2 linked regions of the Desulfofalx alkaliphila DSM 12257 genome follow. The protein of the gene in region 1 interacts with the protein of each later gene in a pairwise test. Links are inferred from orthologs where the notes say so. Each region holds a gene or a part of one and is shown in the gene's direction. Other genes may lie near its edges.

What was found. Proteins that work in one complex are often made in the same cells at the same time.
Region 2: the proteins of topA (region 1) and BR02_RS0105570 interact in binary tests that used the Escherichia coli proteins (3 or more experiments, as listed by UniProt). The link is inferred for Desulfofalx alkaliphila DSM 12257 from one-to-one orthologs.

Annotation. Positions count from the first base shown.
Region 1 is NZ_JONT01000004.1:7,936-11,972, forward strand. Bases 468-3,452 are described here. They hold topA (type I DNA topoisomerase), read left to right. Parts: upstream 468-848; coding sequence 849-3,056; downstream 3,057-3,452. Other genes in these bases: dprA (DNA-processing protein DprA), read left to right, coding at 468-743; trmFO (FADH(2)-oxidizing methylenetetrahydrofolate--tRNA-(uracil(54)-C(5))-methyltransferase TrmFO), read left to right, coding at 3,292-3,452. Also shown: more of dprA, read left to right, coding at 1-467; more of trmFO, read left to right, coding at 3,453-4,037. UniProt on the Escherichia coli protein: Releases the supercoiling and torsional tension of DNA, which is introduced during the DNA replication and transcription, by transiently cleaving and rejoining one strand of the DNA duplex.
Region 2 is NZ_JONT01000008.1:27,119-30,785, reverse strand. The notes cover bases 123-3,045. They hold BR02_RS0105570 (YigZ family protein), read left to right. Parts: upstream 123-1,238; coding sequence 1,239-1,853; downstream 1,854-3,045. Other genes in these bases: BR02_RS0105555 (inorganic phosphate transporter), read left to right, coding at 2,833-3,045; BR02_RS0105560 (MarR family winged helix-turn-helix transcriptional regulator), read left to right, coding at 2,263-2,766; BR02_RS0105565 (hypothetical protein), read left to right, coding at 1,896-2,135; BR02_RS0105575 (HD domain-containing phosphohydrolase), read right to left, coding at 123-1,128. Outside these bases: more of BR02_RS0105575, read right to left, coding at 1-122; more of BR02_RS0105555, read left to right, coding at 3,046-3,667.

The DNA of each region.
Region 1 (4,037 bases):
TGGTAGGTTCGCGAAGGGCCACTGCATACGGTCGTGCTGTGGCCCAAAGGTTAAGTGCAGAACTGGCCCAAAGAAGGGTTGCCGTAGTCAGTGGTGCTGCCCGCGGAGTTGATTCCTCTGCCCATCGAGGGGCAATGGGTGCCGGTGGTTATACAGTGGCAGTGCTGGGATGTGGATTAGATGTGGTCTACCCGCCGGAAAATGCCCGGCTGTTAGATGAAATTGCCAGGAAAGGAGCAGTTCTTTCCGAGTTTCCTTTAGGTGCCCGGCCTGAAGCCTGGCATTTTCCTTCCCGCAACCGTATAATCAGCGGCCTGTGCAAAGTTGTGGTGGTGGTGGAGGCTGCGAATAAAAGCGGCGCACTGATAACAGCTGACTTAGCCCTGGAACAGGGAAGGGACGTCATGGCCGTTCCCGGCAGTATATACAGTAAACTCAGTGAGGGTGCACATAAGTTAATTAAACAGGGTGCAAAACCGGTTACAAGCGTTGAGGATATATTAGAAGAACTGGGTATTGACACTCTTTTTAATGGGGAGTACAAGGGTAAAGCCACAGGTCTAAAACTAAGCCTAACAGAACAGGCTGTTTATAAAGAGTTGAGCGGTGACCCCCTATATTTAGAAGAACTGATTCAAAAAGTTTCTTCGTCCTCCCAGGAGGTTATGGCTGCTCTGATGTTTTTAGAAATAAAAGGTTTGATAAAAAAGCTGCCGGGCAAAAAGTATGCGGCAGTAAAATGACAACATTAGTTCTAAATGTGCAGTGGCTTTGATAGATTTAAAAATAACGGTGGTGGCAATAATAGCGCTAACAGCACCGAAGTTGTTTGTTAGGGGTGTAAGATATTGGCAAAAAAAACTATAGTAATTGTAGAATCACCTGCGAAGGCAAAGAGTATCAGTAAATTTTTAGGCCGTAATTATAAGGTGAAAGCTTCCATGGGGCATGTGCGTGATTTGCCTAAAAGTCAATTTGGCGTTGACGTGGAACATGATTTTAATCCTAAGTATATCACCATTCGAGGAAAAGGGGATATTATTAAAGAATTAAAAGCTGCTGTTAAAAAATCAGACAGGGTGCTGCTGGCAGCTGACCCTGATCGTGAAGGGGAAGCCATTGCTTGGCACTTACAAAAGATTCTAGGTATAGATGAAAAGACCCCCTGTCGAATTGAATTTAATGAGGTTACAAAAAGCGCCGTTCAGCGTGCTGTAAAGCAACCCAGACTGATAGATCAAGATTTGGTTAATGCCCAGCAAGCGCGCCGTATATTGGATAGATTAGTGGGTTATAACCTCAGCCCCTTATTATGGCGTAAGGTTAAAAAAGGACTTTCGGCAGGGCGGGTTCAATCTGTTGCCGTACGCATGATTGTTGACCGTGAGGAAGAAATAAATGTCTTTGTTCCTGAAGAATATTGGTCTCTAACTGCCAAGCTCAACAAGCCCGGCCAAAGTACCTTTGAAGCTAAGTTAAACAAGCATAAAAACAAAAAAATAGAAATTAAAAGCAAAGAGCAAATGGACCAAGTGCTCAATGAGTTAAAGGGTAAAGATTTTGTGGTGGATGCCATCACTAGAAAAGAAAAGTATAGACACCCGGCTCCCCCCTTTACCACCAGTTCATTGCAGCAAGAGGCATATCGCAAACTAAATTTTACGGCACGAAAAACAATGGTGGTGGCCCAACAGCTTTATGAAGGTCTTGAAATTGGTGAAGAAGGCCATACCGGTCTGGTCACCTATATACGCACCGACTCTAAACGTGTATCTGAAACTGCAATGTCAGAGGCAAAGGACTTGATAGCAGAAAGATTTGGGCCGGCCTATGTACCCAAAAAGGTAAAACAAGCCGGGGAAAAGGGAAATAAAGATAATAAAGTCCAAGATGCCCATGAGGCCATCAGACCAACCTATGTACATTTAGACCCGGTTTCAATAAAAAAATATTTAACCAATGATCAGTACAAATTATATAAATTGATTTGGTCACGGTTTGTGGCCAGTCAAATGGCTCCGGCGGTGTTAGATACCACCGCTTTAGATATTAAAGCCGGCAATTATAACTTTAGGGCCAATGGTTCAATTATTAAGTTTCCTGGTTTTATGCAGGTATATATTGAAGAACAGGATGACGAGCAGAAGGATGAAGAGGGTGTATTGCCGGAATTGGCCCAGGGTGAAAAATTAAACTTAAAGGATTTGATTGCAAAACAGCATTTCACCCAACCACCTCCGCGGTATACCGATGCGTCCTTAGTAAAAGCCCTTGAGGAACAAGGTATCGGCAGACCGAGTACCTATGCTCCCATTGTGGAAACAATACAGAAACGGGGTTATGTGGTAAGAGAAAACAAACAACTTTATCCCACTGAATTAGGTGTAATTATAGTTGATTTACTTAAAAACCATTTTCCTGATATTATTAATGTAGAATTCACAGCTGAAATGGAAGAAAAATTGGATAAAATAGAAGAAGGGGGAATAGACTGGGTAGATGTATTGAGAAAATTCTACACTCCCTTCAGTGAAACATTAAAGACGGCGGAAGAAGCCATAGGAAAAGTGGAAATTGAAGATGAAGTTACCGATGAAATATGCGACCAATGCGGTAAAAACTTAGTTATAAAGTTTGGGCGCTACGGTAAATTTTTAGCATGTCCGGGCTTTCCCGACTGTAGATTTACCAAACCACTGCTTGAACCAACCGGTGTACAGTGCCCAAGGTGCCAAGGCGATGTGGTATTGAGGCGCAGCAAAAAAGGAAGAAAATTTTATGGCTGTAGTAATTACCCCAAATGTGATTTTGTAAGTTGGGATCAACCTGTTAAAGAAAAATGTCCCCAATGCAATAGTTATATGGTACAGAAAAACGCCCGTAACAAAGAAACTTATATTAAATGCTCTGACAATAACTGTGGCTACAGAATCAACGGTAACAGTGTCGGTGAAAAAAGCAAAGAAGATAAGCATGTTGCTGACTTGCAAACAAATCAACCTTTGGTAGAAGAAGCTGCAGTTTCCCCAAATAGTTATTCTGGAGGAAACAATTGATGTCCGGTGGGCCCAATGGCCAAAGCTCAATCCCCCATGCTCACTCCGGAAAAGGTTCAACTGCACAGCCAAGTCCGAAGGGTATTTGATGTTATGTTTGGTGATGGCCGACAACATTGTCGGCCATTATAGTGCAAATTATCTATTAAAGGCAGACAGACCTGTTCGTCACTGCAGGAGTTCACCGGTGCTGTATTAGTTTTCTACTAAACTACAGGAGATGTGGTTGCTGATAATGAGAGAAGTCAAAGTAAATGTGATCGGAGCCGGATTAGCCGGGTCAGAGGCTGCCTGGCAGCTGGCCAGACACAATATACCCGTAAGATTATATGAAATGCGCCCCCGGAAAAAGTCCCCTGCCCATCATACTGAAAAATTTGCTGAATTGGTGTGCAGCAATTCTTTACGTGCTGTAATGCTTGAAAATGCAGTGGGCTTGTTGAAAAAAGAAATGGAACAATTAAACTCCTTAATTATAGAAAGCGCCTATAATACAAGAGTGCCTGCCGGAGGGGCGCTGGCGGTGGACAGGGAATTATTTTCCCAGTATATTACCGATGCTTTGGTTAATCATCCCAAGGTGGAGTTAATTCGTGAGGAAGTCACTGACCTTCCGTTAGATGGAATAACCATTATAGCCACCGGTCCCCTGACCTCGGATACATTGGCCGCTAAAATAAAGCAGCTGACAGGTGATGACTACCTTTACTTTTATGATGCGGCGGCACCCATTGTTACCTTAGAGTCATTAAATATGGATATAGTATTTAAGGCATCCCGTTACAATAAAGGTGAGGCTGCCTATCTGAATTGCCCCATGACAGAAGAAGAATATGATAATTTTTATCAACAGTTAATTAAAGCCGAAAGGGTGCCCCTGAAAGAATTTGAAAAAAAGGTTCACTTTGAAGGGTGCATGCCCGTGGAAGTTTTGGCATCCAGGGGTAGGGAAACCTTAACCTTTGGCCCGTTAAAACCGGT
Region 2 (3,667 bases), on another replicon or contig:
CTTTTCCAGTAATATTTCTGTCACCTTATCCCTGGGTAACCCTGGGCGGTAAGGCCTGTCTTCTACCAAGGCAGTAAATATATCACTGACTGCCATAAGTCTTGCCTCTGCAGATAGGCCACTTGCATCGATTTTAAACGGATAGCCGTTACCGTTTAAACACTCATGATGATAGGCCGCCCACTGACTTATTTCCTCAAAACCATCCACCATATTTAAAATATTATAGGTGTAGTAGGTATGACACTTGATTATATTGTATTCCTCATTGGATAAAGGACCGGGCTTTTCTATTATTGATTCCGGAACCGCCAGCTTACCTAAATCGTGAAGTAAACCTGCCAACTGCAAAGCTTTAGCCTGGTTTTCCGAGTATCCGGCCAGCATGGCCATGCCGGCTGCCACCTTAGAGACCAAGCGGGAATGCAGGTGGGTAAAAGGGCTTTTATTGTCAATAATGCGTGCAAAGACCTCCCCTATACCCAATAAGTCTGTAAGGTTAACAACCTTTTCCGAGTTTTTAATTCTAGCCGTCAATAATTGCTCTGGGTTAACAGAAGTAAGCTCTAACCAAAAACTTTCTTTTTGGGCAATTTTCTTAAAGACCTTTACAATTCTAGGGTCAAATAATGACCCGGAATAATAATCGATTCTCTTGCTTATTTCATACCGCTGGTTGAGGATATGTTCATTCTCGCCAATAAGCACATCTACCCTGTCAGCCAGGTGAATGATTCTGCCGGCCAGTGGAATACCGTCTCCGGATAAACCGCTGCTGTTGCCTCCATCCCACCTATCATGATGGCACAACAAAATTTCTGCCAATGGATTTAACAATGGCGACAATTTCATCAAGCGATGACCATTAACGCAGTGATCAGAGGTTTCCCTCACTTCAAAAATTACTAACTCTGCCTTTTCCCGAAAAGTTTTAGCTCCGGCATCATGTAGCATAGCTGCATAGACCAGGTTATTTATATGGTTTTCTTCCACTTCAAGTTCTTGGGCAATTTGCTGGGCTATCAGCGCTACCCTAGTGTGATGGTGCATCAATCCCTTGCCATTGTAATCTAAGGCATGGGATAGGGCGGACAGTAATTTTAAAAAATTTATTCGTAAATCTTGCAAGAGTTTCCCTCCCTTTAAGCATTATTTCTACATCAGGAGCATTGATTCCTAGTTGCCATCCCTTGCTTAATGTATTAACTTAATTTAATATGTAGTTTGAGGTGGATTTAATGGATAAGCAATATGTTATGTTATGTAAACCTAATCGTTCGGAAATAGTAATTAAAAAATCACGGTTTATAGCTTCCGTATCCCCGGTAAATAATGAAGAAGAGGCTGCAAATTTTATACAACAGATAAAAGAGGAGCACAAACAAGCTACCCATAATGTATTTGCCTATGTTATTAATGAGCAAATACAACGTTACAGTGACGACGGTGAACCCAGCGGCACCGCAGGCAGACCGGTATTGGAGGTTATCAACAATAAGGGCTTGGTGAAAACCGCAGTGGTGGTAACCCGTTATTTTGGAGGCATAATGCTTGGTGCCGGTGGATTGGTGCGGGCTTATACCGAGGCGGCCGTCCTGGGTATTGAAGAAGCGGGAATAGCAGTAAAAACATTACATCAACAACTACATATAACCGTAGATTATAATTTATTTGGACTTGTAAAGAAAATCATTGAACAAAACCAGGGCCGGCATGTCGAAATAGCATATGAGCAGCATGTAAAAATATCTGCCTACTTCCTGTCAAAGGTCGCTCAATCCATCACCAGGGAATTAATTGATGCCACCGCAGCTCAGGTAACCATAGAAAAGGGCAAAGAAACTTATATCTAAAGGGCCGGCCGGTTAAAATACTGCCGAACAGGAGGCTACAAGATGGAAAAGATATCCTTAAATTTGCATCCCGACACAGACTGGGATGTCAATAATCAATTACAGCAAGCAATTAATGATCTGGGGCCGGGCGGTGAAATTAACATCACCCTTAAGTCATCGGAGGCAAGTCAAACAGACACAATTATAAGTTTACTCAGGGAAAACGGTTTTGATTATCAAACCAAGGGCAGTGATGACGGTAAGAGTCTTTACATTAACGCCAGGAGAAAAGTTCATTAGTTTCATTAAAGAGCCACAGGGCTCTTTTTTATTTTAACATTCATACCATAAATTTGTAGTATTTAATCTACAAAAAAAGGACTTTGGATTATTATGTATAATTACTTAACAAAAAGGATGTGGTGTTTTGCAAGATGCTAAAGATCTGGTTACTATGCATACACTGCTTAACCTAATCCGAGGTCTTTATAAGGCAGTGGATGAAGATTGGCGGAACTCAGCCACAAAAACCGGTTTAACTGTTTCACAACATCATTTGCTCTGGATACTTCATTTTGAAAACGGTGCCACCCTTTCACAAATAAGTGATTATGGCATATGGCACCTTTCAACGGTAATGGACTTGGTGGAGCGAATGGAAAAGGCAGGTTTAGTGCGTAAAGAAGTTGATACCAACGATGCTCGCACTAAGCGCGTCTTTATAACAGAGAAAGGAGAAAAAATTCTCCACTCTTCAATTCAGCATGTTTCTACCTTTAGGTTTTTTAAATTTCTAAAGGAAGATAAAGGTAATAATATTGAACAGCATATTAACTTGCTATACAACCTCAATAAAACTTTTCACGGGGACAGTTTTGTAAATTACGTTAAACAATCAAGCAGTAAACTGGAAAATGAAATAATTAACTAAAGTCGGTGTTTATTTATTACCTTCTTACATAAGTTTTTCTAAAGGTTAACCAAGGTAGGAGGACTTATGACAGAGGGTATTTTTCTTATTTTGCTTGTGGTTTTTCTGGCCCTAATATTTGATTTTATTAATGGATTTCACGATACCGCCAATGCCGTTGCAACCTCAATAGCCACCGGGGCATTATCTCCCCGGACGGCAATAATTCTGGCTTCATTTCTCAACCTATTGGGGGCACTGGCCTTTACCGGTGTAGCCCACACCATAGGGGAAGGCATTGCAAATCCTACACATCTTAACAATGGGCTGTATGTGGTATTGGCCGCGGTCCTGTCAGCCATTGGCTGGAATTTACTTACCTGGTACTTGGGACTGCCCAGCAGTTCCTCCCATGCTTTAATAGGTTCTTTGGCCGGTGCCCTTGCCGGCGCAGCGGGTTGGGATGCGGTCAACCTGTTAGGTTTGTTAATAATAATAAAGGTTTTAATTATTTCGCCGCTATTGGCAGTGGCCCTCGGTTTTTTAATGATGTCAGCAATCCGCTTGCTGCTTTCATTTCTAAGTTCGGCCAAAACTGAATTCTACTTTAAAAAAATGCAGGTTGTCACCGCTTCTTTTCAAGCCTTCAGCCACGGCACAAATGATGCGCAAAAGACAATGGGCGTCATTACCTTTGCCTTGGTAGCCGGCGGCCTGCAGCAAGATTTTTGCATTCCCCTGTGGGTTAAGTTGTCAGCGGCCATAGCAATGGCGGCAGGTACAGCGGTGGGGGGATGGCGCATTATTCAAACGGTAAGTAGAGGTATCACACCCTTATATCCATCCGGCGGCTTCTCTGCAGACCTAAGCTCGGCGGGAATTATCATTGGCGCAACAATACTGCACCTACCGCTAAGCACCA